Regions from separate parts of the Sphingomonas sp. CL5.1 genome, predicted to be linked through region 2. Evidence: riboswitches for the same ligand, from Rfam matches in the RefSeq annotation. Region 2 holds a riboswitch; the other holds the start of a gene.
The links. Region 2 has a riboswitch for glycine ahead of gcvT (glycine cleavage system aminomethyltransferase GcvT). Riboswitches for the same ligand answer to the same signal wherever they lie in the genome.
Positions count from the first base shown of each region.

Region 1: linked by a shared signal. The riboswitch ahead of F9288_RS01430 (D-amino acid dehydrogenase) and the one ahead of gcvT (glycine cleavage system aminomethyltransferase GcvT) in region 2 are both predicted to bind glycine.

Region 1 covers NZ_CP050137.1:292,070-306,762, forward strand. Annotated here, with positions in the region: gene F9288_RS01375 (ATP-binding protein) at 1-199, shown strand, start outside; gene F9288_RS01380 (response regulator receiver domain) at 189-2,066, shown strand; gene F9288_RS01385 (malate synthase G) at 2,490-4,607, opposite strand; gene F9288_RS01390 (haloacid dehalogenase type II) at 4,949-5,647, shown strand; gene F9288_RS01395 (MFS transporter) at 5,832-7,001, opposite strand; gene pcaD (3-oxoadipate enol-lactonase) at 7,128-8,300, opposite strand; gene F9288_RS01405 (lyase family protein) at 8,313-9,446, opposite strand; gene pcaG (protocatechuate 3,4-dioxygenase subunit alpha) at 9,443-10,138, opposite strand; gene pcaH (protocatechuate 3,4-dioxygenase subunit beta) at 10,131-10,844, opposite strand; gene F9288_RS01420 (3-oxoacid CoA-transferase subunit B) at 10,841-11,500, opposite strand; gene F9288_RS01425 (CoA transferase subunit A) at 11,500-12,210, opposite strand; glycine riboswitch at 12,365-12,449, shown strand; gene F9288_RS01430 (D-amino acid dehydrogenase) at 12,557-13,789, shown strand; gene F9288_RS01435 (heme-binding protein) at 13,826-14,251, shown strand; gene F9288_RS01440 (TonB-dependent receptor) at 14,409-14,693, shown strand, end outside.
Region 2 covers NZ_CP050137.1:4,273,178-4,287,870, reverse strand. Annotated here, with positions in the region: gene infB (translation initiation factor IF-2) at 1-755, opposite strand, end outside; gene F9288_RS20495 (DUF448 domain-containing protein) at 756-1,484, opposite strand; gene F9288_RS20490 (4-oxalocrotonate tautomerase family protein) at 1,465-1,686, opposite strand; gene nusA (transcription termination factor NusA) at 1,686-3,296, opposite strand; gene rimP (ribosome maturation protein RimP) at 3,296-3,832, opposite strand; gene F9288_RS20475 (PQQ-dependent sugar dehydrogenase) at 4,006-5,241, shown strand; glycine riboswitch at 5,323-5,433, shown strand; gene gcvT (glycine cleavage system aminomethyltransferase GcvT) at 5,598-6,740, shown strand; gene gcvH (glycine cleavage system protein GcvH) at 6,742-7,113, shown strand; gene F9288_RS20460 (class I SAM-dependent methyltransferase) at 7,121-7,888, shown strand; gene gcvPA (aminomethyl-transferring glycine dehydrogenase subunit GcvPA) at 7,888-9,246, shown strand; gene gcvPB (aminomethyl-transferring glycine dehydrogenase subunit GcvPB) at 9,243-10,817, shown strand; gene F9288_RS20445 (NAD(P)H-dependent flavin oxidoreductase) at 10,859-11,839, shown strand; gene F9288_RS20440 (hypothetical protein) at 11,839-12,327, shown strand; gene F9288_RS20435 (NAD(+) synthase) at 12,334-14,376, opposite strand; gene F9288_RS20430 (PAS domain S-box protein) at 14,462-14,693, shown strand, end outside.

The sequences.
Region 1 (14,693 bases), 460 kb from region 2:
CGACCGGGATGACGTCTGGCGTCTTTTTCAGCTGTTCTACACGCGCCGCTCTTCCGGTCGCGGCGTCGGACTGTATCTGTCCCGGGTGAACCTTGAGGCTGGCCGCCATGCGATCCGTTACGCGACCGAGGAAGATCCGCACATTCTGCCCGGCGCAAACTTCATAATTGAGATGAGGGGGCTGGAAGGTGGAGCTTGAAGCGTTCGAGGCGCGCTTTGCCGATGCGGTCGAAAGGAGCTTTCGCGACGACGCAATCCGCACCGCCGTCCTGATCGATGATCAGTTTCCGGACTATCTCCGGATGAGCGATGCCACTGACGAAGAGTTCAGCGAGATCGCGCGCGCAAAGCACATATATGGCTTCATGCACGCCAAGGGTCTCATCTGCGATATCCAGAACTGGCGCGTCCCGGACGACATGGACGTGCATCTTCTCGATAAGGCGCGAAAGAGCGACCTAATTCTCCTTGATTACCAGCTCGGTGCAGCCGGATCGAAGACGGCGCTCAAGATTCTGCGCCATCTCGCGGTGTCGTCGCACTTCAATCTGGTGGTGCTGTATACCGCCGAGGCTAACGCCAACACGGCGCTGACTGTGGCGACCGCAATGCGCGGGCTTGCCCCGGTTCAGGACGACACGGCGCCGTCTCCGGAAATTCTCGAAGCGGCCGAGGATATCCTTGCAGAGGAGCGCTTTTATGAAATCGACGCACCGGGGCTGCGTGACTATTTGACCGACGGCAAGATCGGCTGGAACAACGACCTGCGCCAGTCCATGCAGACCGCCGGAATCCATCTCTCCAACCTCAAGAGTTTGGCTGATTATGTTGCCCGGCAATGGATCGCGACCCTCGTTGACGACTATGAGCCTGATGCAAGTGAGCTTCCTCTCGGTCTGAACATCGGGCCCGACCAGCCTATGTGGGTGCATTGCGGAAGCTGCTTCGTAGCGATCGTCCAGAAGCTGCCATCGAGTTCCGAGGAGGACGAGGGAGAATACGTTTGGGGGCGGCTGGGTTCGGCGCTGCGTGCGTGGAAGCCGAACATTTACCGCCTGATTCTGTCCGAAATCCAGAATGCGCTGGAGTTGGAGGCCGTCGCGCATCACGAGAACTGGCTGGACGATGACCTGTCACTCGGGCTCGGACTTTATCTCTTGGAGAGCGACGAGGCCGCAAGCGGAGTATTGTCGCCGTCGGATATCGAGGGCTCGGCACAAAGTCTGATCGACCGCTTCGTAGACATCATCAGGCGGCGGCTTGCGACCCACGACGGTATATCCAGGACCGCCAACGATCTTCTCAGCGCCCGGCTTTCCACGACGCTTGGCACGGCGCCGGCCGGCGAGAGCGCCCGACGTATCCGTGCCCGCGAGCTGGCACATATCGCGGCGGATCGAAGCATCGATTGGCAGCAGAAGGTCGTGCCGGCCGTAAATGCCTTCATGGTATCGGATGCCTTCAGGGGCGGTCACGTTACGACGGGAACCGTCCTGCGGGACGCGGATGACGCCTTTTGGCTGTGCGCGTCACCGGCATGTGACCTCGTCCCGCGCGAGGACGGGCCGATCGTCGTCCAGCTAATCAAGCTGGAGAAGACCGGGGCACCGCCCGAAAGGTTCACGCCTGGGGAATTTGTCGTGGTCGGAAGCACGCGTGAGATCACGATCTTGCGTGCGCTCGACAAGAAGGGACGGCAGCCGGCATTGACGATGCTCGTCCTTCCCGGCGGCACGAGGGTAAGCCGCGACGGCGGGCGTGCAACCACCAGCGGTTGGTTCGCTACTGAGGCTGGCCTTCGCGCTGCCTCCGCGGCGCAGGGATTCCCAGCCGCAGCCGCCCCCGAGGCTGCAGCACCAGCGCAGGAGATCCCCGCTCCGGTCGGGGAAAATGCAAATGCGTTGGACATCGAAGCTCTGCCCGAACTTCCGGGCGAGGCGGCGCAAGCAGACGCGCCTTTTGTCCTCGAAATTGTTGCACAGTTAAGGAGTGCGTTCGCGACACGCTTCCTGATGGCGGCGGGGCAGCATCAATCCCGCATCGGCGTCGACTACGTCGATCCCTGACGCTGGCGCGCGGCAGCTTTTTGGGGCCGAGGAGTCGCGCTCCAAACAACCAAGACGAGGCGCGATCCAGCCATCTCACGAAACGGACTCGAACTTCCTGCCGTCATACACTGCCGTGGCTACGCTATTGAGTACCGAGGGTAGCGCAAACGAGTCAGCGCACGACGTAGTGCGCGCCATGCGTCGATTGCCCTTAAGGGAGTGCAGATCCATTCAGACTTGGCATTTACTGACCCGGGCTGGAGGAATACACCGAAGCGCATGTCGGAAAGTCGGGCGCCTTCAGCAATCACCTCGAATTTGACGATGCTGTCATTGAGGAGCCGGTCACGTCATCGCGCAAATCGGCGAGGATACGGCGCGGTAGGTGCTGCGGAACGCAGGGATCGACGGCGGAAACACTGAGGGTGCCTGCGGCACGCATTATGCGGGGGAACCTCCCGCCTGCTGCTGCTTGTATCGAGCACGGTATGAATGAAGCAGTGGCTCGGTGTAGCCGTTGGGCTGCACCCGTCCCTCGAATATCAACGAACGCGCAGCTTCGAATGCCAAGCTTACTTTTTCACCGCTGATCAACGGCAGATATATCCGATCACCGGCATTCTGCCTGTCCACCTTTACGGCCATCCGGCGAAGCGAGTTTTCAACGTCGTCGGCGCTGACGACGCCGTGCAGCAGCCAGTTTGCGATATGCTGCGAGGATATCCGGAGCGTCGCCCTATCCTCCATCAGGCCAACGTCGTGAATATCAGGGACCTTCGAACAGCCAACACCTTGGTCAATCCATCGGACGACGTAACCGAGAATGCCTTGGGTATTGTTATCAAGCTCCTCTCGCAACTCGTCCTCTTGCCAGTTTCGCCCCCCCGCCAAGGGCAGGGCTAGCAACCGCTCTAGGGGCGCCACCGGTTCACCGCGTCGCTCCGCCTGGCGGACTGAGACATTGACTGCATGATAATGGGTGGCGTGCAGCGTTGCGGCGGTAGGCGACGGAACCCACGCCGTGCTGGCGCCGGCCTGGGGGTGCGCGATCTTCTGCGCAATCATATCCGCCATCATGTCAGGGGCGGCCCACATGCCCTTGCCGATCTGTGCTCGGCCCCCGAGCCCGCACGCTAGTCCGATCTGGACGTTGCGATCTTCATAAGCGCCGATCCAATCGGCCGCCTTCATCTCGCTTTTCCGAACCATCGGCCCAGCGAGCATCGAAGTATGAATCTCGTCGCCCGTACGATCGAGAAATCCCGTATTTATGAAAACGATCCGGTTCCTCACAGCGTAGATGCAGGCAGCAAGATTGGCGGACGTACGGCGCTCCTCGTCCATGATCCCGACTTTGATCGTATAGCGAGGGAGGCTGAGCATATCCTCTATCGCATCGAAGAGCCGATCGGTAAAAGCGGCCTCATCGGGTCCGTGCATTTTCGGCTTCACGATATAGAGCGAGCCTCGCCGGCTATTGCCCTTTCGACCCTTCAGATCATGCAGGGCGATGACCGCAGTCAGGACGCCGTCCAATATGCCCTCGGGAGCCTCCGAGCCATCGGGCAGGCGCACCGCTGGAGTTGTCATCAAGTGACCCACATTGCGGACAAGAAGAAGGCTGCGGCCGGAAAGAGCGAATGTGCTTCCATCTGACGCTGTATATGCGCGATCGGGATTCAGGCGGCGGGTGACCATTCGGCCATTCTTCTGAAAGCTGTCCTCGAGGGTGCCCTTCATCAGACCGAGCCAGTTGCGATAGGCCGCGATCTTGTCTGCCGCATCGATTGCGGCAACCGAATCCTCAAGATCGCATATGGTCGACACTGCAGATTCGAGAATAATGTCGGCGATGCCTGCCGGGTCATCCCGGCCGATGGGGTGATCGTGATCAATGACGACCTCGATATGGAGGCCATTATGCCGAAAGAGCAGATTGTCGCCATTTCGTCCCGCCAACAACGCCGGGTCGGACAACGACAATTCCCCGCCTTTCCAGCGCCGCCAACTCCCATTTGCAAGCGGTATCGCCCTGTCGAGGAAGCGCTTGGCCCAATCGACGACTTTTTCGCCGCGCTTGGCGTCATAACCGCCGGCCTCGACCTTCGTACCGACGACGTCGCTCCCGTAGAGTGCGTCGTACAAGCTGCCCCAGCGCGCGTTCGCAGCGTTGAGAAGAAAGCGCGCATTCAAGATCGGCACAACCAGCTGCGGACCCGATATCGCGGACAGTTCTTCGTCGACATTGTCAGCGCCAACAAGGAAAGGCGCCGGCTCGTCGACCAGGTATCCGATCGATCGAAGGAAGCTTAGATAGGCTTTCTGGTCTATAGGCTCGCTTGCACGAGCGTCGTACCAGCCATCGAGTTGCTCCTGGATACGGTCGCGCACTCGAAGCAACTGAGCGTTCTCTTGCGCAAAAGCGGAATAGATCGCTTCCAGTCCTCGCCAGAATACCGAAGCGCTGATGTCGGTGCCGGGAAGAACCTCTTGTTCGACGAAATCCACAAGCGCGCCGGAGACCGACAGCCTACCTATTTCAGTCATAGCCTTTGTCATCGATACCGTCTCCGCACTATTTCTCGGACAGGCGCACTCGGGAAAATGCAACGAAGCGGCCCGCGCACCGGCCTTCGCCATTGGCCCACATCTTCCAAGCCTGCGAATCTGTCGATTACCGAAAATTCGCGCTTTCTGATGTGAATATCATTCAATACGGAAATTGAGATGGATCATATTATGTGATCGAGCATTAGTTTTGACAAAATCGATCTTTGATTTGCACCTGTGCAATTCCCTGTCGATATCATACTATTACAGTTGCTACCCGATACGTCGCGGTGATAGGATGTTCGACAACGGCGCCTCGATACCACTTAGATGTTATTATCGAGTCATCCGTGAATTTCCACTTCAACATAGTCGAGATAGGGCGAGCGATCATGAAGCCGGCATATCTGTTCGATGCATATGGTACTGTCCTCGATGTCCATGCAGCCGTGCGTCGCCACTCCGAATCCATCGGCCCGGATTTCCAGGCCTTCTCAGATCTATGGCGCGCGAAGCAGCTGGAATATTCGTGGGTGCGTACCTTGATGGGCAACTACGAAAATTTCTGGCAGCTGACGCAGGATGCCTTGGACCATGTCCTGCGTTTATTCGGATCCGTCGATCCGGCAATTCGCAAGGAGCTTCTGGATGCATATCTGCGACTTGAACCCCACGACGGGGCGCTGGAGGCCCTGACAGACCTCAAAGCCAAGGGCGCTCGGCTGGCGTTTCTGTCAAATGGCACGTCGACAATGCTTCGGACGGCGACGGTGGCCGCCGGCCTTGACGAGATACTCGAGGCACCGTTCTCAATTGATGCGGTTGGAAATTTCAAGACGCATCCGCTGGCTTATTCCGTCTACTCGTCGCGGTGGGCACTGGATCGTGCGGAGATCGCCTTTGTTTCGTCGAACCGCTGGGATATCGCAGGAGCTACCAAGGCCGGATTTTACACAATTTGGGTTAACCGCAGCGGCATGCCAGACGAATATCTCGACGCGGCTCCCAAGCGCGTCATCGGCTCGCTTGTCGAGCTTCTAAGCGACTAAGTCGCGAGCGTTGACGAAATTATTGCCCTCTTGGCTATTTCGATGGGCCAGAACCCAGACCGCTCCGTTGCAGTGCAGTCTCGGCGCAGGTCCACCGGGCTCGCGATCCTGAAGCCCACCCCATCCGCAAGCGGGCCGATCCATAGGAGTTCGCGGGGCAGGCTCGTTTCCAATGTTCCTACCCTCACCGGTCTTGCGCATGGCGACGGTGAGATTGAAGCGCCGTGAGGCCGAGCAGCAACGACACTATCACGGCCGACGCACTCAGGATGCCAAGCGATTCAAATGATCCGCCGCCTACGATATTGCCGCCGACGGCAGGGCCGATTGCGGCGCCAAGAGACTGCACGGCGCCGGCGCCGGTAATCGCCCTTCCCGATCGATCGACCACGGCGATCAGGGACATCCCGATTACGACAGAAAATCCATAGAAGAACGACCACCCAAAGATCGCGATCGCGAAATATGGGAGGCCTGCGTGCCCATATGCCAGAAGCAAGCAAAAAGCGCTCAGGCAGAATTGAACGACGATCAGGAGCGGCCCTCGACCTAGACGGCGACTGATCCACGACGCCGCGATGCATCCAGCGGCGTTGGCAATGAGGGCAAAAGAAAGAACATACCCCGTCGCCGAAAGGGAGTTGCCGTGCGAAACTCCGATCTGCTGCGCAAAGATCCAGATGCTCGTTCCACCGCCGAACAGGAAGAGCATGGCAAGCAGGCTTAGAATACTGGCCAAGCTGCCGTCATGCCTGTGCGCGGCGGGTTCGTCGAAGGACTGCGTGATGCGGCCGGGCAGGAAAGGCACGCACGACAAGAAGAGAAGCATGGCGATCGCGGTCAGGAAAGTCAGGCCTGGCATGCCCGCCGAAGGAATGGCCCAAGCTGTCGCCGTGGCCATGACGATAGCCACCGTTGCGACCTGGCCTCCAGTCCCAAATCCGAAGTTTCGGTCCGGATCACCAGAGCTTCCGATTATGCGGCACGCGATAGCATAGATCACGCCGGAGCCGAGGCCGGCTGCAAAAAGCGAGGGGTAAAGAACGGCAACATCGGTGATAAGCCCGCTCGTGCCTATCAGGGCGAGCGATATCATACCGGCGATAGCGGACAGTTTGCGGATTCCGAACCGTGGAATCCACCAGACGGCTGAAGCGGTGCTCGCCACAAACCCACAGAGGTAAGCCGTCCCGATATATCCTGCCATATTGGGGGACAAGGCCAATCGTGGCGCCTGCGTGCCGATGTAGAGTGGCAGGATCCCATAAACCATTGTTCCAAACCAGAAGAGGATTACGCCAGCGGCCACCTCCCTTCCGGAGTTCAATGCGTCCTTCCGATCGTTTCTCTGCATGTTTCCCAGCGCGCTGATTTTTCCGAGCGGGTTAGCCCGTGGGCTTCGGTCAGTCCTCTTCCAAACGAGATAGATGTTATTCGATCGTCTTCGTTCATGAGAACAGATCGTTCTCGATACGTCTGGCTAAACGATCTCGGAAATGATCTTGGTAGCTTCACCAAATGCGGTATTGGCGACGGGGACCCCTGCGTAGATGGCGATTTGCATCAGCACTTCTTTGAGTTCGTCCTGCGTGAACCCTCCTTGAGCCAGCCCCGCGCGCACGTGAAGGGCATATTCTTCCCATCTTCCGAGACTCGCAGTTGTGGCTACAACGATCAATCGCCGCGTCCGCTCGTCAAGGCCGGGACGACTCCATATTTCGTTCCAAGCGATACGGGTGATCATAGCCTGAAAGTCTTCGTTGAAAGAAGTGCGTCCGGCGAGCGATCTGTCTACCCATTCGTCGCCAAGAATTGCGCGCCGTGTCACCAGACCGGCCTCGAAAAGGATGTCTCTGGCGGATGTCACAGTCGATTTGGTGCCGAAGAATCGAACGATTGCCGATGCCAATGCTGCTGGATCCTCGATAGCGGGAAGATGCCCGGTCTTGAGGCGCACCGCTTTTGCATCGGGAATGCTTGCTGCCAGGAATTCCCCATGTCCAAGAAACGGTGTGGAGATATCATCGTCTCCGGTGATGACGAGCGTTGGCACGGCGATGGCGCCGAGACGGTCCGCGATATCCATGTCGCGAATTGCTGCGGCACAGCCGGCATATCCGGTGTCGGAGCTGTTCACGAGCGCCCGCCACGCCGAGCTCACCTCTGCGGCACGGTTCTCGATGAACTTCGGCGAGAAGAAGCGATTTATCGCGGCATCTGCGATGGCTTCCGTGCCGTTGGACCGGACGGCTGCGACCCTGTCTGTCCAAATCGCCTTGTCCATCGTGGCGGAGGTACAGATCAATGCAAGGCCTGCCACTCTCCGAGGATGGTTGATCGCCATATCCATGGCGATCATCCCGCCGAGAGAAATCCCAGCAATGATCGCCTTTTCTACATTCGCTGCGTCCATCACCGCGACGGTGTCTGAACCGAGCACATCAAGGCTGTAGTCGCCCCCCGGCGCGTCCGAAGCGCCATGACCACGGTTGTCAAGGCGTATAAGCCGATAATGCGGCAGGAGATGAGGAAGCGCCTTGTCCCACAAGCTCATGTCGGTACCGATTGAGTTTATCAGGACGATGGCTGGCAACTCTGCGGAGCCTTGCTCCTTCCAGTATAACCGGACCCCGTTATGCTTTGTGAACGGCATCGATATCCCTCGTCAGAGGTTTAGAAGTTCGCGGACGATGCCTTCGCTTTCGCCTATGTCATTCCCCAAGGCGGAAGCCGCGAGATTGCAAGCTATGGCATCTCCATCGATTTGGAGGCCTTCGATCGTAACGACCATCGAGCCTATTGCTCCGGCGGCGATGGAAAAGAGATCCGCCAGAATTGAAGCCTCTGTCTGCCATCCACCGAGCCCCCGCTCCTGTTCCTGGGGAAGGCCCCCCAGCAATGTGGCAACCAGTCCGGGCGCGCGATGCGCAGCGGATAGAGCGACTTGGCAGCCTGTCGGGTTCCGTTTGTGCGGCATCGCAGAGGACCCGCCACGGCCCGGGACGACCGGCTCAAGAGCTTCCCGAATATGGTCCTGCGACAGCAAGGCGATATCCTTTGCCATTTTGCCAACGGTGCCAACCAGGATGCCGACGCTCGTGCCGATCGCGGCCACGGCGATTCTGCGGCTATGCCAAGGAGGCGCAGGTTTCAGCTGCAACGCGCTGGATAGCCGGCGCGCGACCGCAGAGCCTCTGCCCGACATGCCTGCCCGCGTCCCCGAGGCCCCGCCAAGCTGAACGCATATGTACGCGCCGGCGTCGGCTCGCATGCGCGCCGCTGCCTCGGCGATCCCCGCACGCCATTGGGCGATCCGCAGTCCAAAAGATATTGGCATCGCATTCTGCATCAACGTCCTGCCTACGGCAGGCACGCGGCGATAGTTTTCCGCCAAGGCTGTCAGGGCAAGGTCGAGACGATCGGCATCGTCGATCAGCAATGCGGAGGCTTCTCTCGCCTGCATCATCATCACCGTGTCAGCCAGGTCCTGACTGGTCGCGCCCTTGTGGACCGCCATCGCCGTCTCTGGCGCCATCGCCGAACGGATCCTGCCGATCAGCGGTATCGCGAGCGTACCTGCGAACGCAGCCTCGTCGGCGAGGATTTGAGGGTCGATGGCGAGCGACGCGCAGACGGCGCCGATCTCATCGGCGACGCGTTCCTCGATGATCGCTTCTGCGGCTTGAGCCTGCGCCAATGCAGCCTCAAATTCCAGGGCGTGTTTGACGGTCGAGCGGTCGTCATAGACCGCCAGCATCGCCGGCGTTGTCGCTGAACGATCGTGAAGGAGCCTGCTCACAGCGAAAAGAAGACCGTCTCTGCATCACCTTGGATGTGAATATCGAGCCACCAGACTCCATCATCGCGCTGGCGCGCAACAAGCGTCGATCGACGGTCCGATGGCACAAGGGAGAGGATGGCATCTGTGTCGTTGCCTTCTGCGCCGTCGAAATACAGGCGTGTGCAAAGTCTTCGCAGCACCCCTCTCGCGAAGATCGATAACGCGATGTGGGGAGCTTGGAGCGAATTGCCTGGTCCGGGCACGCGGCCCGGGAAAACAGTGCGGAAGCGATACACGCCGGATTCGTCGGTAGCGCATCGGCCGAACCCTATGAACTCCGGATCGAGTGGAATTTCGGCTCGCTTATCCGCCCCTCCGGAATATCTTCCCGACGCGTTGGCTTGCCAACTTTCTACCAATGCGTCTGAAATCGGGTCGCCATTTCCGTCGAGAATCTGGCCAGCAATGTCTATCACATCCCCTCTGGGAGCGCCCGTTCGCGTCGGGCGATTCAGAACATAGTGATCATCCGCGAAGAGCTCCGGTCGGGCTCCCAGATCTGACAGTCCCACCAAGTCAGCGCCGCCTTTCCAAGGCAGACCGTAGTGGAAGAAGGGGCCTACAGTCTGCCAAGGAGTTTGACCGAATAATCGAGGATCCTGGTTATCGAACCGCGCAGACGCTTTACGCTTTTCCAAGTCGTTATCCATTGGCAGTACCCTCGAAGGGCGTCTGCATTGCCCCCTTCAGCACGATGTCAAAACGGTATCCGAGCGCCCAGTTGGCGATGGTCGTGTCGATATCAAACCGGCAGATGAGGCGATTGCGATACGGCATCGGAACCGCATTCGCGATCGGATCGATCTCGATCAATGGATCGTCAGGAAAGTAGATTTGGGTGACGAGACGAGTGGCGAAGGCGGGGCCAAGCAACGACAGGTGAATATGAGCCGGGCGCCATGCATTGTGATGGTTACCCCAAGGGTAAGCTCCGGGCCGGATGGTCGTGAAGGAATACCAGCCCTGATCATCGGTAATCACCCGACCAGCTCCGGTGAAGTTCGGATCGAGCGGCGCGTCCCAATTATCGTTGCGATGGATATACCGCCCGGCCGCGTTCGCCTGCCAGATTTCGACGATGGTGTTTGGTACCGGACGACCACTGTCATCCAGCACCCTGCCAGAGATGCGGATGCGCTGGCCATGGGGAGCAGATCCATGTTGCGACGTTAGGTCTACCTCGGCTTGACCCATAAGAGCGCTCCAGCAACCGCTGGGGCCGCTCACCTCAGTCAAAGTCTGCGGAGCGTTGACCAAGGGGTGACGCGGACTACGCAATCCGGTCGAGCGATACTCTGGGTAGAGGAGTGGTGGCAAGCCCGCGTCGTCAGGCGCATATGCGATGTCCGTTGTCACAGGCAATTCTCCCGGAGCTTGCCCAGAAAGAGAGGGGCATTCGTCTTGGAAGCGATTTCCTCGACGCAGACGGATGGTGCCATGTCGAGCAGCGCAAGCACTCCGGCTTGCGGGTCTAACTCCATCACCCCGAGGTCCGTAATGATCAGATCAACCACCGACCTGCCGGTCAGGGGCAGAGTACATTTCTGGACGATCTTGGGCGCGCCATCCTTGGACGTATGATCCATGACGACCACCACCCGCTTGACGCCTGCAACCAGATCCATCGCTCCTCCGATCCCCTTCACCATCTTGCCCGGAATGGTCCAGTTGGCGAGGTCGCCATTCGACGCGACTTGCATGCCTCCCAGGATGGCCATGTCGATGTGCCCGCCCCTGATCATGGCGAAGCTGTCGGCAGACGAGAAAAAACTCGAAGTCGGCAGCGTGGTGACTGTCTCCTTGCCGGCATTGATCAAGTCTGCATCAGCTTCATCAGCGAACGGGTAAGGGCCCACTCCGAGCATGCCATTTTCGCTTTGCAGCGTGACGGTCACGTTTTCGGGGACATGGTTGGCAACCAGCGTAGGGATGCCGATTCCGAGATTTACGTAAAATCCGTCCTTGAGTTCTCGAGCAGCGCGCGCTGCCATCTGATCGCGCGACCAAGCCATCATGCAGGCTCCCGAGCGCGAATCGTCAGCTTTTCGATCTTCTTCTCGAGGCCCGTCGCTCGAACAATCCGATCGACGTAAATGCCGGGCGTATGCACTTCATCCGGGTCGATGGCGCCAGCTGGCACGATCTCCTCGACCTCGGCGACCGTCACCCGTCCGGCTGTCGCCATGATCGGGTTGAAATTCCGCGCTGTCTTTCGAAAAACCAGATTGCCTTCGGGATCAGACCGCCAAGCCTTGACTATCGAAAGATCAGCTTTCAGCCAGCGCTCTCGAATATATTCATCGCCGTCGAAAGTTTCGACAGGCTTGTCTTGCGCGACGACGGTTCCTACCCCGGTCCGGGTATAGAATGCCGCAATGCCGGCGCCGCCGGCGCGAATGCGCTCGGCTAACGTACCTTGCGGATTCAGCTCAAGTTCGATGTCACCATCCAGGAACTGCCGCTCAAAAAGACGATTGTCGCCAATATACGATGCGATCATGCGACTGATCTGCCTGCTTTGCAGCAGCTGCCACAGACCAAAGCCTTCTGCGCCCGCGTTGTTCGAAATCACTGTAAGCCCTCGGGTACCGCTTCGATAAAGCTCCGCGATAAGGTTCTCCGGGTTTCCGCAAAGGCCAAAGCCACCCGACATGATCGACATTCCGTCGAACAGCAAACCCTCAAGCGCTTCGGACGCGCTGCCTCGAATTTTTGAAAGCATTATAAGCCTCGGAACTGTTCGGAATTTTCCTTCGAACCTTATCCTTCGCATCGGCATGGAGCTGCTGCTTTTGACGATATGTGAAGGACGTTTGCGGTTTCGTCATTCTCGGTCGTCCGAATTGACTTGAGCGCACATTTCCAGGCAGGCCAGACTTGCCATTGCGGGAGAGACCGTTCGCCGGCGCCGAAGGAGCAACCGCCCCGGAAACTCTCAGGCAAAAGGACCGCAGGGCATCAAGATATCTGGAGAGTGGCGCCCGCCTGGGTGCCCGCCGACGGGATAGCGATCTCAGGCACAGCGGACAGATGGGGCGCATCCACCACCTTTTGGGGAGCGGCTCCCAGTGGCACGTATTAGCATCATCGGCGCCGGCATTACCGGCGTAACAACCGCCTACAGCTTGGCTGTCCGCGGTCATGAAGTCACCGTCTACGATCGTCGCCGCTATCCGGCGATGGTCACCTCATTTGCCAACGGTGGCCAGCTCTCCGCAAGCAATGCCGAAGTCTGGAACAGCTGGGCCACCATCGCAAAGGGTATGAGATGGCTCTTGAAAAATGACGCGCCGTTGTTGCTGAACCTCAAGCCCGGCCTTCACAAATACGGGTGGCTCGCCGAGTTTTGCGGCAATATCTTTCGGCACGAAAGAAACACGATCGCGACCGTTCGTCTCGCACTCGACGCGCGAAGGCATATGTTCACCATTGCGGAAGCAGAGGGCATCGATTTCGATCTGAAGCGATGCGGAATCCTTCATCTCTACCACAATGAACAGGAGTTTCGTGCTGCCGAAGTGGGCAACGCCCTCCTCCTCAAGGGCGGGCTCGAAAGGCACGCAGTGTCAGCTGGAGAAATGCGCGCGATCGAGCCGAGCCTGCAAGGCGCTCTTCACGCCGGATTCTTCACCCCGGGGGACGCCACGGGCGACATCCACAAGTTCACACGCGGGCTCGCAGATGCGTGTGCACGCCGAGGCGTGATTTTCAAGTTTGGAGCTGCTGTCCGGCGAGTGGAGATACAGAACCGGATTTGTACCATCAGCTTGACCGATGACGAGAGTGGTCGGCCGATCGCCTCTCAGACAGCTGATGCCATCGTTGTCTGCGCAGGGGTTGAAAGCCGAGAAATCGCCAGAAAGCTCGGCGAGAAAGTAAACATTTATCCGGTGAAGGGCTATTCCATCACTGTAAACTTGAGAGACGAGCAGAGCCGAACAGCTGCACCGAGTGTCAGCCTGCTCGACGACGCTGCGAAGATCGTCACAAGCCGCCTCGGTCCAGATCGATTCCGGGTGGCCGGCACCGCAGAGTTCAATGGGTTCAACCTAGATATTCGCGCTGACCGGATCCGCCCGTTGCTGCGCTGGTCGGAACGCCTGTTCCCCAAAATGGATACTGACAGCGTCACCCCATGGGCAGGCCTGCGCCCCATGACGCCCGATATGCTGCCTGTTGTCAGGCCGGGGAGAGTGCGTGGCGTCTACTACAACACCGGCCACGGCCATCTTGGCTGGACGCTTTCCGCTGCAACTGCCGAGATGATCGCCATGCGCCTGGACAGCGACTTCGCCGCGTAGCTTCGATCCACATTATTCATCAGAAGGATTTCGAGAATGATCCTAAGCTTGAAGCAAGCCCAGAATATTGCACTTCGCACTCTCAAGGCCGGTGCCGAAAAAGGACTGAAGCCGCTATGCGTAGCCGTGCTCGATCCGGGAGGTCATACAATAGTCCTGCACCGAGCGGACGGCGCGTCGCATCTTCGACCAGCAATTGCTATCGCGAAGGCGGCCGGCGCCTTGAATCTCGGCGTCTCTTCCCGCTCGATCGCGGCGATCGCGGCCGAACGACCGACATTTTTCAACTCGCTCGTAGGCATAGCGCCTCTCGGTATGGTGCCGGCCGCCGGAGGAGTGATCGTGGTTGACAGCGACGGCCAGACACTGGGTGCCGTCGGCGTTACCGGCGACACCTCGGACAATGACGAAGCTTGTGCACTTGCGGGCATCGAAGAGGCAAATCTGTTCGCGAAGGACTGATCATTGCCCGCGCAACGCGGCAAAGGTATTTCACATAAGTGCAATGATTGAAGAGAGATTGGCAAAAGCAGCGAGGAGGACGTTCGCCTTATGAAGTTGGACAGGCAGCTGGCGCGGCATGCGTACGGCTCCTTCCAGCAAATAATAAGGGGGGTTTATGTCTCGGTCGAATAGAACGAACGGGTCGGTAGCGGCCCTGCTTGCCGCTACTGTTCTGGCCGGATCGGCGACGCCAGCCTTCGGGCAGGCGACACCCGAGGCGCCTCAAGATTCTTCCGCGTCCTCATCGGGCGGATCGCTCGACATTGTCGTTACCGCCCGCAAGCGCGAAGAACGCCTCCAGGATATCCCGGTGGCGGTCTCGGCGATCGGCGGAGCTGCCCTCGAACAGAAGGGCATCGACAATGTGACAAACCTGATCGGGACGGTTCCGAGCCTCTTC
Region 2 (14,693 bases):
CTGCGCTGCTGCTGACCGCCGCCGCTCGCCGGGGCGGAGGACGACGCGGCAGCGGGAGCGGCGGGCTTGGCCGCTTCGGGCTTCGGCTTGGGCTGCGGCTTCGGAATCTCGGGGCGGACGACCGGCGAGAAGCGGCGCGGTGCGGGCAGTGACGGATCGCGGCCAAGCTCCACCGCCGGGGGGGCGGGCGGGGGTGCCGGTGGCGCGACAGGCGCGGGCTTCGGCGCGGCGGGCTCTTCGGCGGCGACAGGCGCGGGCTGCTCCGGCTCGGCGGCCTTGACGGCTTCCGGCTGCGGTTCCGGCGCGGGAGCGGGTTCAGGCTCCGGCGCGGGTTGCGCGGTAACCTTGTTTTCGGCCTCGCGCTTCTCCTCGACGCGGCGCGCCTCTTCCTCGGCGGCGCGGTGACGCTCCGCTTCCTCGCGGCGGCGCTGGTCCTCCAGCGCGTGCATCCGCTGCTCCTCGGCCTCGCGCAGCAGGCGGGCCTGACGCTCCTGCGGCGTCTCGCCGGCTGGCGCGCGCGGTGCGACCGGACGCGCCGGCTCCGGCGCGGGCTGGGCGGGGGCGGGGGCCTGGGTCTGTTCGGGTGCCGGAGCGCCGCCGGGGCCGAGCACGCGGCGGCGCTTCACCTCGACCACCACCGTGTTCGAACGGCCGTGGCTGAAGCTCTGCTTCACCTTGCCGGTCTCGACCGTGCGCTTCAGCCCCAGAGGCGCGCGCATGCCAAGTTTCGGCTTGTCGTTGTCGGTCTCGCTCACTCAAATTCCTCGTCGCGTCGTCACGGCCGGTTGCCCGGATGGTCCGGGCGGCGATGCGCCTTGCGAGGCCGTTTCGCAAGGCATCGAATTCAGTTCAGGGCCGATAAAGTGCAGCCAGCGATCGAGCGCATCGCCCAGTCGCCCGGCCGCCAGACGGTCGGTGACGCCGATATGTACCACGTTCTCGCGGCCCAGCGCCATCGACAATATGGGACGATTCAGCGGCAACGCCAACCCCTTGAGGTCGCTTCCCTCGCGGCCGGAGCCGACGCGCCAGGCCTGCGCCAGCTTCCCGCGCCCGTCCTCGCCCGCGTCGGCGGCGTGATAGAGCGCGTGGAGCTGTCCCGCCCGCGCCGCCGCCTCGATCCGCTCCGCGCCGGTCACCAGCGTGCCGGCACGCGCCTCCAGCCCCAGCCGGTCGAGCGCGTTGCGCTCCAGCGCGGCGGCGACCAGATCGGGCAGGTCGTCGGGGACAATGAAGTCGTTGGTCCTGAACGCCCGCGCCAGCGCGCCGCGCAGCTTGCCCTTCGGCCCGGCGGCGGCTTCCAGCTCGGCGCGCGTCACCCCGATCCACGCGCCGCGCCCCGGCGCCTTGGCGCGCACGTCGGGCAGCACGCGACCGTCCGGCGAGAGCGCCAGCCGCACGAGCACGTCGCGCGGGCCATGCTCGCGGCCGAGAATGCAGGTGCGGGTGGGGGCCTTTACGGTCTCATTGCGAGGGTGCCGCATGTGCGTCCCCCTCGGGCTTGCGGTCCGCGATCAGGATGCCGGCCGCGCCGTAATTCTCCGGCGAGACCTCCTCGATCACGACCTGCACCGCCGCCGGGCTCTTGCCCAGCCGCGCGACGAGCGAGGCGGTGACGTCGGCCACCAGCCCCGCCTTCTGCTCCTTCGACGCGGAGCCTGCCAGCCGGATCGAGACGAAAGGCATCAGGCTTCCGATTCCTCCGAAGCCTGCGCGCCTACGTCCTCGTCCTCGAACCAGTGCGCGCGGGCGGCCATGATGATCTCGTTGCCCTGCTCCTCGCTGAGGCCGTATTCGGCGAGCACGCCGCCCTTGTTCTCGGGACGCTTCGGCGCATCCTCGTTGCGGCGACGCGGCTCGGCACGACGCTTCTCGACCAGTTCGTCGGTGGCGAGGTCGGCGAGGTCGTCCAGCGTCCTGATCCCGGCCTTGCCCAGCGTGACGAGCATCGCCTCGGTCAGATAGGGAAGGTCCGCCAACGCATCCTCGACGCCGAGCGCGCGGCGCTCCTCGCGCGCGGCGGCCTCGCGGCGCTCCAGCGCTTCCTGCGCGCGGCTTTGCAGCTCCTGCGCGAGATCCTCGTCGAAGCCCTCGATGCCGGCCAGCTCGTCCAGCTCGACGTAAGCCACTTCCTCAAGCTCGCTGAAGCCCTCGGCCACGAGGAGCTGCGCGAGCGTCTCGTCCACGTCCAGCTCGTTCTGGAACAGCTCGGAATTGCGGACGAATTCCTGCTGGCGCTTCTCGCTCGCGTCCGTCTCGGTGAGGATGTCGATCGCCTTGGCGGTGAGCTGCGAGGCGAGGCGGACGTTCTGGCCGCGGCGGCCGATCGCCAGCGAAAGCTGGTCGTCGGGCACCACCACCTCGATGCGGTCCTCTTCCTCGTCGATCAGCACGCGGCTGACGTTGGCGGGCTGGAGCGCGTTGACCACGAAGGTCGCGGTGTCGGGGGACCAGGGGATGATGTCGATCTTCTCGCCCTGCATCTCCTGCACCACCGCCTGCACGCGGCTGCCCTTCATGCCGACGCAGGCGCCGACCGGGTCGATGCTCGAATCATGGGAGATAACGCCGATCTTGGCGCGGCTGCCCGGATCGCGCGCGGCGGCCTTGATCTCGATGATGCCGTCGTAGATTTCCGGCACTTCCTGCGCGAACAGCTTCTTCATGAAATCCGGGTGCGCGCGGCTGAGGAAGATCTGCGGTCCGCGATTCTCGCGCACCACCTTCAGGATCAGGCTGCGGATGCGATCGTTGACGCGCACCACCTCGCGCGGAATCTGCGCGTCACGGCGGATCACGCCCTCGGCGCGGCCGAGATCGACGACGACATGGCCGAACTCGACGCGCTTGACGACGCCGGTGATGATCTCCCCGGCGCGATCCTTGAACTCCTCATATTGCCGCTCGCGCTCGGCGTCGCGGACCTTCTGGAAGATCGTCTGCTTGGCGGCCTGCGCCTGGATGCGGCCGAACTCGATCGGGGGCAGCGGATCGACCAGGAAGTCGCCGACCACGGCGCCTTCCTTCAGCTTCTGCGCGCCCTTCACGTCGACCTGCTTGTAGATGTCGTCGACCTGCTCGACCACCTCGACGACGCGCCACAGCCTGAGGTCGCCGTTGTTCGGATCGAGCTTGGCGCGGATGTCCATCTCCTGGCCGTAGCGGGTGCGCGCCGCGCGCTGGATCGCATCCTCCATCGCCTCGATGACGATCGCCTTGTCGATCATCTTCTCGCTGGCGACAGAATTCGCGATCGCGATCAGCTCCGCCCGGTTGGCGGTGACGCCGGTGGCCATTAGTTGGTTTCCTCTGCTTCGATTTCTTCTTCCGCGCCCTCGGCGGAGAGCGGGACGGTTGCCTTGATGAGCTTGTCGGTCAGCACCAGCTTCGCGTCCACCACGCCGCTGAACGGGACGCGGGCGACCGTGCCGCTTTTCTGCTGGACGATGACGATCGTCTCGCCTTCCACGCCGGAAAGCTCGCCCTTGAACTGCTTCTGACCGTCGATCGGCGCATCGAGCACGATCCGCGCCTCATGCCCCGCCCAGTCGGCGAAATCCCTGAGCCGGGTCAGCGGCCGGTCGATGCCGGGGGAGGAGACTTCCAGCCGATAGGCGTCCTCGATCGGATCGGTCTCGTCGAGCATGTCGGACAGGCGGCGCGACAGCTCGGCGCAATCTTCGATGGTGAGCTGGCGCGTGTCGGGGCGCTCGGCCATCACCTGCAACGTGCGCTCGTCGCCCTTGCCAAACAGCCGCACGCGCACGAGCTCGAAGCCCAGCGCGGTCGCCTCGGGCTCGATCAATCGGGTCAGTGCGGCGATATCCGCCATGGATGCTCCAGATATGCGTTGTTGCCGCCGCGAGGGCGAACCCCGCAGCCTCTTCATCTCGCGATGTAGAGAAAGCGAGGGCGATATATGACGAACGCGCACGCGGCGCAAGCTGGCAACCGCGCGGGCGTTATTGTGTTAAGCGACGTGACGATGATCGACGGGAGAGCTCCATGATTCGCCGCCATTCCCTCGCCCTGGCCCTGCTGGTCGGCACGGCCTGCTCGGCGCAGCAGCCCGCCAATCCGTCGGCGGCGGAGCAGGGGCCGCAGGGGCCGCAGCCGGCCGGCGCGAACAATCCGGTGCCGAAGGATTCGCCCGCCGAGCCGTCGATCAGGAACGTCCCCGCGACCACCGGCCACGCGAATCTCGCGCTCACGCCGCCACCCTTCACCGTCACCGAGATCGGCCGGTTCGATCAGCCAGTGGCGCTCGCGATGCTGCCCGGCGGGGCCGCGCTCGTCACCGAGAAGCCGGGGCACCTCAAGCTGCGCGCGGCGGACGGGAAGGTCACCAATGTGACGGGCGTGCCGGCGGTGCAACTCAGCAGCCAGGGCGGCTTGCTCGGCGTCGTGCTCGCGCCGGACTATGCGACAAGCCACGCGATCTACCTCAGCTATTCCGAGCCGCGCCCCAATGGCGGCGCGAGCCTCGCGCTGATGAAAGCGGTGTTCGACGGCGCGGCGCTCACCGGCCAGCGCGTCATCTGGCGCGCCGGATCGGACGGTCCCGGCGGGCAGTTCGGCGGGGCGATCGCCTTCGCGCCGGACGGCAAGTCGCTGTTCCTCTCCTCCGGCGAGCGTCAGCGCTTCATGCCGGCGCAGGACCCGGAACAGGCGCTCGGCAAGATCCTGCGCCTGACGCTCGACGGGGCGGCGTGGCCGGGTAACCCGCAATATAAGGCCGGCGGCGTCCGCGCGCAGACCTGGACGCTCGGGCACCGCAATCCCTACGGTCTCGCCTTCACGCCGGACGGACGCTTGTGGGAAGTGGAGATGGGGCCGAAGGGCGGCGACGAGCTGAACCTGCTCCGGCCCGGCCGCAACTACGGCTGGCCGATCGTGTCGAACGGCGACAATTATTCCGGCGCGCCGATCCCCGATCATCCCTCGAAGCCGGAATTCGCCGCGCCGGAATTGTGGTGGTCGCCGACGATCTCGCCTGGCGGGCTGATCGTCTATTCCGGCGCGATGTTCCCGCAATATAAAGGCTCGCTGATGATCGCGGGCATGTCCGGCAAGACGCTGGTGCGGGTTACGCTGAACGGGGCGAAAGCGACGCCCGCCAACCAGTGGAACATGGGTTTCCGCGTGCGCGGGCTGGCGCAGGCGGCGGACGGCGCGATCTGGCTGGTGGAGGATGGCGGACGCGGTGCCGAGGGACGGCTGTTCCGCCTTTCGCGGAAATGAGCGGGCGGTCGCCGAAACGCGATTGACTCTCCGCGTCCGCGCGGTCACAGCCTTGCGCGCATCGTGACCCGGGCAACCGGCAAGGCACGCGCGGGAGAGAGCCTCCGAACCCTTCCTTCGAGGATCGGGCAAGAGGCCGCCGAAGGAGCAACCGCCCCGGAATCTCTCAGGCAGAAGGACCGCGCGGGCCAAACGATACTCTGGAAAGCAGGCGCGCTTTCAGCCCGCCTCACCGAAGGGGTAAGCCCCGCGCGGCGCGCGGCGTGAAGCTCTCAGGTTCCGTGACAGAGGGGGTGAACGGATCGACCGCGGGGAGCGTTCCCGCGTTCATCGCCCTTTCTGCCGGAAGAAGCCCCGTGAACGACACCACCCGCCGCGACGACGATTTCGAGGAACCGCCGATCCAGACGCTGCCGCTCGATGCATGGCATCGCGCGAAGGGCGGCCGCATGGTCGAGTTCGCCGGCTATCACATGCCCGTCCAGTATGAAGGCATCATGGCCGAGCATCTGTGGACGCGCGAATCCGCCGGCCTGTTCGACGTGAGCCACATGGGCCAGCTCACCTTCACCGGCGAAGGCGTGGTCGCGGCGCTGGAGGCGCTGATGCCGGCCGATATCGCCGGCCTCGCCTTCAATCGAGCGCGCTATTCGCTGCTGCTCGACGCGGCGGGCGGCATCCTCGACGACCTGATGCTGACGCGGCAGGCGGACGACCGCATCTACATGGTCGTCAACGGCGCGACCAAATATGACGACATCGGCCATATCATCGAGCATCTGCCCGACGAGGTGACGCTCAACCTGATGGACGATCACGCGCTGCTGGCGGTGCAGGGGCCGAAGGCGGTCGATGCGCTGGCGCGCATCGTTCCCGGCGTCGATGCCCTGGTGTTCATGCAGGCCGCGCCGTTCGAATGGCAGGGGCATGGCCTGTGGATCAGCCGCTCCGGCTATACCGGCGAGGACGGGTTCGAGATTTCGGTGCCGGCCGACGCCGCCGAGGCGCTGGCCGATGCGCTGGTGGCGCAGCCGGAGGTCAGGCCGATCGGTTTGGGCGCGCGCGATTCACTGCGGCTGGAGGCGGGGCTGCCGCTCTACGGCCACGACCTGTCGCCCGAGACGACGCCGGTGATGGCCGATCTCGGCTTCGCCCTGTTCAAGCGCCGCCGCGAGGCGGGCGACTTCCCCGGCGCCGAGCGCATCCTGCTGGAGCGCGAGAACGGCCCGGCGGCGAAGCGCGTCGGCCTGCTGGTCGAGGGGCGCCAGCCGGTGCGCGAGGGCGCGTCGGTGCTCGATGCCGACGGCAGCGACGTGGGCAAGGTCACGTCCGGGGGCTTCGCGCCCACGGTCGGCGCGCCGATCGCGATGGCCTATGTGCCGCCCGCGCTCGCCGCGCCCGGCACGCATATCCAGCTCACCCAGCGCGGCAAGGTCCACAATGCGACCGTGATGCCGATGCCTTTCGTTCCCCACCGTTACTTCCGAGGAGTGAAGTGAGATGAGCCGTTATTTCAGCGAAGACCATGAGTGGATCGACGTCGACGGCGAGGTCGGCACCGTCGGCATCACCGACTATGCGCAAGGCCAGCTCGGCGATATCGTGTTCGTCGAGGTGCCGGAGGAAGGCAAGGCGCTGTCGAAGAACGACGACGCGGCGGTCGTCGAGAGCGTGAAGGCGGCGAGCGACGTCTATGCGCCCGTCTCCGGCACGGTGATCGAGGGCAATCCGGCGCTGGCCGACGAGCCGGGCCTGGTCAACACCGACCCGGAAGGCGAGGGCTGGTTCTTCAAGATCACCTTGTCCGACCCGTCCGAGCTGGACGGGCTGATGGACGAAAGCGCCTATGAGGCGTTCGTCGCCAAGCTGTGATCCGGCGATGACCCTTTCCCCCACCTCCGACTGGAGCCCCGCGGCCTATGCCGCCAACGCCGCGTTCGTGCCGGCGCTGGGGCAGCCGGTGGTCGCGCTGCTCGCGTCGCGCGCGGGGGAGCGGATTCTCGACGTCGGCTGTGGTGATGGCGTGCTGACGGCGGCCATCGCCGCGACCGGCGCGGAAGTGGTCGGGGTCGATGCCTCGCCCGCGATGACCGCCGCGGCGCGCGAGCGCGGTCTCGACGCGCGGGTGATGAGCGGCGAGGCGCTGGACTTTTCTGCCGGGTTCGACGCCGCTTTCTCCAATGCCGCGCTGCACTGGATGCGCGATGCCGGCGCGGTGGCGCGCGGCGTGATGCGCGCGCTGAAGCCCGGCGCGCGTTTCGTCGGCGAGATGGGCGGCGGGGGAAATTGCGCCGCGTTGTGGGAGGGCATCGACGCGGAGCTTGCCGCGCGCGGCCATGCGATCCCGGACAGCGCGCGGCACTGGTATCCCTCCGTCGAGGAGTTCACCCGCGTCTATGCCGATGCCGGCTTCACCGACATCGCTGCCACGCTGATCCCGCGCCCGACGCCGCTGCCCGGCGGCGTGACGGGCTGGATCGCCACCTTCATGACCGGCGCGTTCGACGCCGCCGGGATCGACCCCGCCGACCTGCCCGCGATCGCGGAGGCGATCGAGGCGCGGCTCGCCGACCGGCTACGCGGGCCGGACGGCGCATGGGTCGCCGATTACGTCCGCCTGCGCTTCACGATGAGAAAGCCCGACTGATGCGTTACTTGCCCCTTACCCAGCCGGACCGCGCGGCGATGCTCGCCGCGATCGGCGCGTCCTCGATCGACGACCTGTTCGTCGACGTGCCCGAAAGCGTCCGCCTCGCCGGCCCGATCGCCGGCCTGCCCGGCCATGCCAGCGAACTTGCGGTCGAGCGCCACATGTCGGCGCTGGCGCGCAGGAACATGGCGGCCGGCGACGGTCCGTTCTTCCTCGGCTGCGGCGCCTATCGCCATCATGTGCCGGCGAGCGTGGACCATATCATCCAGCGCGGCGAGTTCCTGACCGCCTACACGCCCTACCAGCCCGAGATCGCGCAGGGCACGCTCCAGATGCTGTTCGAGTTCCAGACGCAGGTCGCGCGCCTGCTCGGGACCGATGTGGCCAACGCCAGCATGTATGACGGCTCCACCGCATGCTGGGAGGCGATCGGCATGGCGCGGCGCATCACCAGGCGCGGCAAGGCGATCCTCTCCGGCGGCCTCCATCCGCATTATGTGTCGGTCGCCAGGACGATGGCGAAATATACCGGCGATGCGCTCGACGTGTCGCCGCCGGTGCTGACCGCCGAAACCGATATCGACGCGCTGATCGCGAAGATCGACGGCGACACCTCGTGCGTCGTGGTGCAATATCCCGACATTCTCGGTCGCATCGCGGACCTGCGCCCGCTCGCCGACGCATGCCACGCGCAAAAGGCGCTGCTGGTCGCGGTGGTGACGGAGCCGGTGGCGCTCGGCGCGATCCGCTCGCCCGGCGAGATGGACGCCGATATCGTGGTGGGCGAGGGCCAGTCGCTCGGCGTCGGGCTCCAGTTCGGCGGGCCCTATGTCGGCCTGTTCGGCTGCAAGGACAAATATGTCCGCCAGATGCCGGGGCGGCTGTGCGGCGAGACGGTGGACGCCGACGGCCGGCGCGGCTTCGTGCTGACGCTCTCCACGCGCGAGCAGCATATCCGGCGCGAGAAGGCGACGTCGAACATCTGCACCAATTCAGGGCTTTGCGCGCTCGCCTTCTCGATCCACATGACCTTGCTGGGCGAGGCGGGGCTGCGCGCGCTGGCGGCGGCCAACCACGCCGGCGCGGTCGTCGCGGCGGAGCGGCTGGCGAAGGTGCCGGGCGTGCGGCTGGTGAACGACACCTTCTTCAACGAGTTCACGCTCGATCTGCGCAAGGAGGCGCGCCCGATCGTCCGCGCGCTGGCGGAGAAAGGCGTGCTCGCGGGCGTCTCGCTCGGGCGGCTCTATCCGGGCGTCGAGAGTCTCGCCAACGGGCTGGTCGTCGCGGTGACGGAGACGACCACGCCGGAGGATGTCGAAACACTCGCCAACGCGCTCGAGGAGGTGTTGGCATGACCGCGATCAACCAGAGCGGCTGGCGTCCGACGACGCCTGCGCAGGGCGGCAACGCCGGGCCCACCTTCACCGGCAACAAGGCGTTGATGCTGGAGGAGCCGCTGATCTTCGAGATCGGCGGCAGCGAGACGACCGGCGTGGAGATCGCGCCGCCCGCCACCGCGACCAGCCGCCTGGGCGGCCTCGCGCGCTCCGCGCCGATCGGCCTTCCCGGTCTCAGCGAGCCGGAGACGGTGCGGCATTACACCCGCCTCAGCCGGCAGAATTACGCGATCGACCTCGGGCTGTTCCCGCTCGGCTCGTGCACGATGAAGCACAACCCGCGCCTCAACGAGAAGATGGCGCGGCTGCCGGGCTTCGCGGACGTCCACCCGCTCCAGCCGATCGACACGGTGCAGGGCGCGCTGGAGGTGATCCAGCAGCTCGCGCACTGGCTGGTGACGCTTACGGGGATGCATTCGGTCGCGATGAGCCCGAAAGCGGGCGCGCATGGCGAATTGTGCGGCATCCTCGCGATCAAGGCGGCGCTGGAGAAGCGCGGCGAGGGGCATCGCAAGGTGATCCTGGTGCCCGAGAGCGCGCACGGCACCAACCCCGCCACCGCCGCCTTCGCCGGCTTCTCGGTGGAGAATATCCCCGCGACCGAGGAAGGCCGCGTCGATACGGCGGCGCTGAAGGCGCGGCTCGGGCCGGACGTTGCGGGGGTGATGATAACCAACCCCAATACCTGCGGCTTGTTCGAGCGCGATCTCAAGACGATCTCGGAAGCGGTCCACGCGGCCGGCGGCTATGTCTATTGCGACGGCGCGAACTTCAACGCGATCGTCGGCCGGGTGCGGCCGGGCGACCTCGGCGTCGATGCGATGCACATCAACCTGCACAAGACCTTCTCCACCCCGCACGGCGGCGGCGGGCCGGGGTCCGGGCCGGTGGTGTTTTCGGAGCGGCTTACGCCGTTCGCGCCGCTGCCGTTCGTCGAGAAGCAGGGCGATCATTTCGTGCTGGTCGAGGAGGAGACGGCGCAGGATCATCACGCCGACAGCTTCGGCCGGATGACCGCGTTCCACGGCCAGATGGGGATGTTCACCCGCGCGCTCACCTATATCCTCAGCCACGGCGCGGACGGCCTCAGGCAGGTGGCGGAGGACGCGGTGCTCAACGCCAATTACGTGCTGCGCAGCCTTGAGGACGTGCTCGACGCGCCATTCGCCGCATCGGGGCCGTGCATGCACGAGGCGATCTTCTCGGATAAAGGCTTCGCGGAGGGCTTCTCGACGATCGACGTCGCCAAGGCGCTGATCGACGAGGGCTTCCATCCGATGACGATGTATTTCCCGCTCGTCGTCCACGGCGCGATGCTCGTCGAGCCGACCGAGACCGAGAGCAAGGCGACGCTCGACCAGTTCATCGGCGCGCTGCGCTCGGTGGCGGAACGGGCGCGGGCCGGCGACGAGACGTTGCGCACCGCGCCGCATTTCGCGCCGCGCAACCGGCTCGACGAGACGCTGGCGGCGCGCAAGCCGAAGCTCGTCTGGCAGGAGCCGGAACCGGCGGCGGTCGCCGCCGAGTAGCATACCCGCAATTCGGCGCCGGCCCGTTTCGGGCTGGCGCCGTGGCGCGCTTCGTGCCAACCCGTTCTTCTAAAAAGCGGGAGAGGGTAATGGCGGTAAGCACGCGCATCACGGAAATGCTGGGGATCGAGAAGCCGATCATCCAGGCGGCGATGGGCTGGATCGCGCGCGCGCAGCTTTCCTCCGCCGTGTCGAACGCGGGCGGCATGGGGATCATCGAGACCTCTTCGGGCGAGCTGGACGCGGTGCGCGAGGAGATCCTCAAGATGCGCGAGCTTACCGACAAGCCGTTCGGCGTGAACGTCGCGCAGGCCTTCGTCCGCGACCCCGACATCATCCGTTTCGTGATCGATCAGGGGGTGAAGTTCGTCACCACCTCCGCCGGCGATCCGATGAAATATACCGCGATGCTGAAGGAGGCGGGGCTGACCGTGTTCCATGTCGTCCCCAATCTGGCGGGCGCGTTGCGCGCGGTGGAGGCGGGCGTGGACGGCCTGATCGTCGAGGGCGGCGAGGGCGGTGGGTTCAAGAATCCGAAGGATGTCTCCACCATGGTATTGGTGCCGCAGGTGGTGGAGGCGGTCGACGTGCCAGTCGTCGCGGCCGGCGGGATCATGGACGGCAGGACGATGGCGGCGGCCTTCGCGCTCGGCGCCGAGGGCGTGCTGATGGGCACGCGCATCCTCTCCTCCGCCGAAAGCCCCGTGCACGGGAACTGGAAGCAGGCGATCCTCGACGCCGATGCCACGGATACGGTGTTCCTCAACCGCAAGGGGCCGGGGCCGGCGCTCCGCGCGCTGCGCACCGGGCGGTCGACGCGGATCGCGGCGGAGGGCTCGCCCAATATCTTCGGCGAGTTCGCCGACACGCGGAAGGTCTATTTCGAAGGCGACCTGGAGGCGGGCATCGCGCTCACCGGGCAGGTCGCCGGGCGCATCCACGAGGTGAAGCCGGTCGCGCGGATTTTCGAGGAGACGATACGGGAATATAAAACGGTGGTCGCGGGCCTGCCGCGCGGGTGATGCGTGCATGGCCGATCCCGCGCGTTATCGGGGTGCTGTTCGGTGCCTTGTGGGGTGTGATCGGCACACTGGCGCTGTCGCTGCCGTATCCGATGCGGGCCATTGCGGGCGGAGCGGTGACGCTGATCGCGGCAGGGCTGCTGGGCCGCCTGTGGCTCCGCGCGCAGATACGTGGCGAAGGCAATGCGCTGTTCCGCCGTCGCGCCTATCTGCTGGCCGTGGCGTTCGAGATCGCGGCGATCATGCTCGCCTCCTCGCTGCTGCCGCGTTTCGGGTGGGGGGATTATTTCCTCTGCGCGGTCGGGGTGATCGTCGGGCTGCACTTCATCGGCCTGTGGCGGGCGAGCGGCGCGGCGCGCTTCCTTTATATCGCGCTGGCGATGTGCGTGATCTCGATCGGCGCGATGCTAGCGCCGCTTGCGTGGCGCGACGCCTCGCTCGGCTTCGGCAACGCGCTGGTGCTGTGGATCGCTGCCGGGCTGCCCTGATCTATCTCAATCCCACCCCGCCAGTTCGGCGAGCCACGCCGCCGCCGTGCCGTCGCTCGGCGCGCGCCAGTCGCCGCGCGGGCTGAGCGCGCCGCCGGACGACACCTTCGGCCCGTTGGGCAGCGCCGAGCGCTTGAACTGGCTGGTGCGGAAGAAGCGGTGGAGGAATTTCTCCAGCCACCCCCGGATCGTGTCGAGGTCATAGGCGACGCGCGCCGCCGCCGGCACGCCCTCCGGCCAGCGCCCCGCTTCCGCGTCGCGCCATGCGTGCCATGCGAGGAACAGGATCTTCGACGGCGCGAGGCCGTAGCGGATCACATGATGCGCGAAGAAATCGTTGAGCGCATAGGGGCCGATCCGCGCCTCCGTGCTCTGGATCGCGCCGTCCGCGCCGGCGGGCACCAGCTCCGGGCTGATCTCGGTGGTGAGGATCGCCTCCAGCACCGTATCGGTCTCCGGGTCATATTGGTCGGTCGCGATGCACCAGCGGATCAGGAACTGGATCAGCGTCTTGGGCACGCCGGCGTTGACGCCGTAATGGCTCATCTGGTCGCCGACGCCATAGGTGCACCAGCCGAGCGCCAGTTCCGACAGGTCGCCGGTGCCGACGACGATGCCGTCGCGCTGGTTGGCGAGGCGGAACAGATAGTCGGTGCGCAGCCCCGCCTGCACATTCTCGAACGTCACGTCATAGACCGGTTCGCCGTTCGCGAAGGGATGGCCGATATCCTCCAGCATCCGGCGCGCGGCGGGGCGGATGTCGATCTCCTCCGCCGTCACGCCGAGCGCGTGCATCAGCCTCCACGCGTTGCCTTTGGTGCCCTCGCTGGTGGCGAAGCCGGGCATGGTCACCCCGAGGATATCGCTCCGCGCGCGCCCGAGCCGGTCGAGCGCCTTGGCCGCGACGATCAAAGCGTGGGTGGAATCGAGGCCGCCCGACACGCCGATAACCAGCCGTTTCGCGCCGGTCGCTTCCAGCCGCTTCGCCAGCCCCTCGACCTGGATGTTGAAGGCTTCGTAGCAATCGGCGTCGCGCTTCTCCGGCGTGTTCGGCACGAACGGGAAGCGACGCAGCGCGCGGCGCAGGCCGACGTCGGCGAAATCGGGCCGGTGCGCGAAGCCGACGCGGCGGAAGCGCGTCTCCGGGTGGCCGGCGAGCGCGGCGGCGTCGTTGAACGTGCCGAAGCGCGTGCGCTCCTGCATAAGCCGCTCGCAATCCACGTCCGCGATGCACAGTTCGGGATCGTGCCCGAACCGCGCCGATTCCGCGAGCAACTCGCCAAGCTCGTGGATCGTGCCCTGACCGTCCCACGCGAGGTCGGTGGTGCTCTCCCCCGGCCCGGCGGCGGCATAGACATAGGCGCAGAGCGCGCGCGCCGATTGCGCCGCCGACAGCATCGCCCGCTCGCGCGCCTTGCCGATCGTGATGTTCGAGGCGGAAAGGTTGCAGCACACCAGCGCCCCGGCCAGCGCGCCGGGCGTCGACGGCGGGGTCGGCGCCCAGTAATCCTCGCAGATCTCCGCGTGGAACACGAAGTGCGGCAGGTCGCTGGCGGCGAAGATCAGGTCCGTGCCGAACGGCACCTCATCCCCGCCGATCGCGATCGTCAGCCCGGCGAGGCCCGCGCCCGACGCGAACCAGCGTTTCTCGTAATATTCACGGTAGTTGGGCAGGAAGGACTTGGGCACCACGCCCAACACGCGCCCGCGCGCGATCGCCACCGCGCAATTGTAGAGCCGTCCGTTGCGCGCCAGCGCGGCGCCGACCAGCAGCACCGGCGTGAGGTCGCGCGTCGCTTCCGTCACCGCTTCCAGCGCGGCCAGCGTCGCCGCCTGCTGCGCGGATTGCAGGTGGAGGTCGTCGATCGCATAGGAGGTGAGGTTCAGCTCCGGAAAGACGACGAGATCGACCGCCTGGTCGTGCGCGCTGTGCGCCAGCGCGATCGCCGCCCGCGCGTTGGCGGCGGCGTCGCCGACCGAGGCGCGCGGGGTCGCCGCGGCGACGCGCAGCAGGCGATGGGCGTGGATTGAACGGAATGCCGGCTTCATCTGTCGCCGGTCTAACGCGCTTTGTACGTCCGCGCCATGCTTCGGCGCTTTTCGCGATGGGTTGAAAGCGATAGTGAGGGTGTCGATGGACGACCCGCCGACAGACGCGCGCAGGGTTGCGCGGCAATTCGCCGGTTGCGGCGCATTGGGCGAGATGATGCTGGCGAAGGACTGGTCGTCATCGCCGCTCGGCCCGATCGGGCATTGGCCGCCGGCGCTGGTCAACGCGGTCGCCCTGATGCTCCCCGCCGCCGCCGAGATCGTGCTGTTCTGGGGGCCGGACTATGTCGCGCTCTACAACGATGCCTATGCGCCGA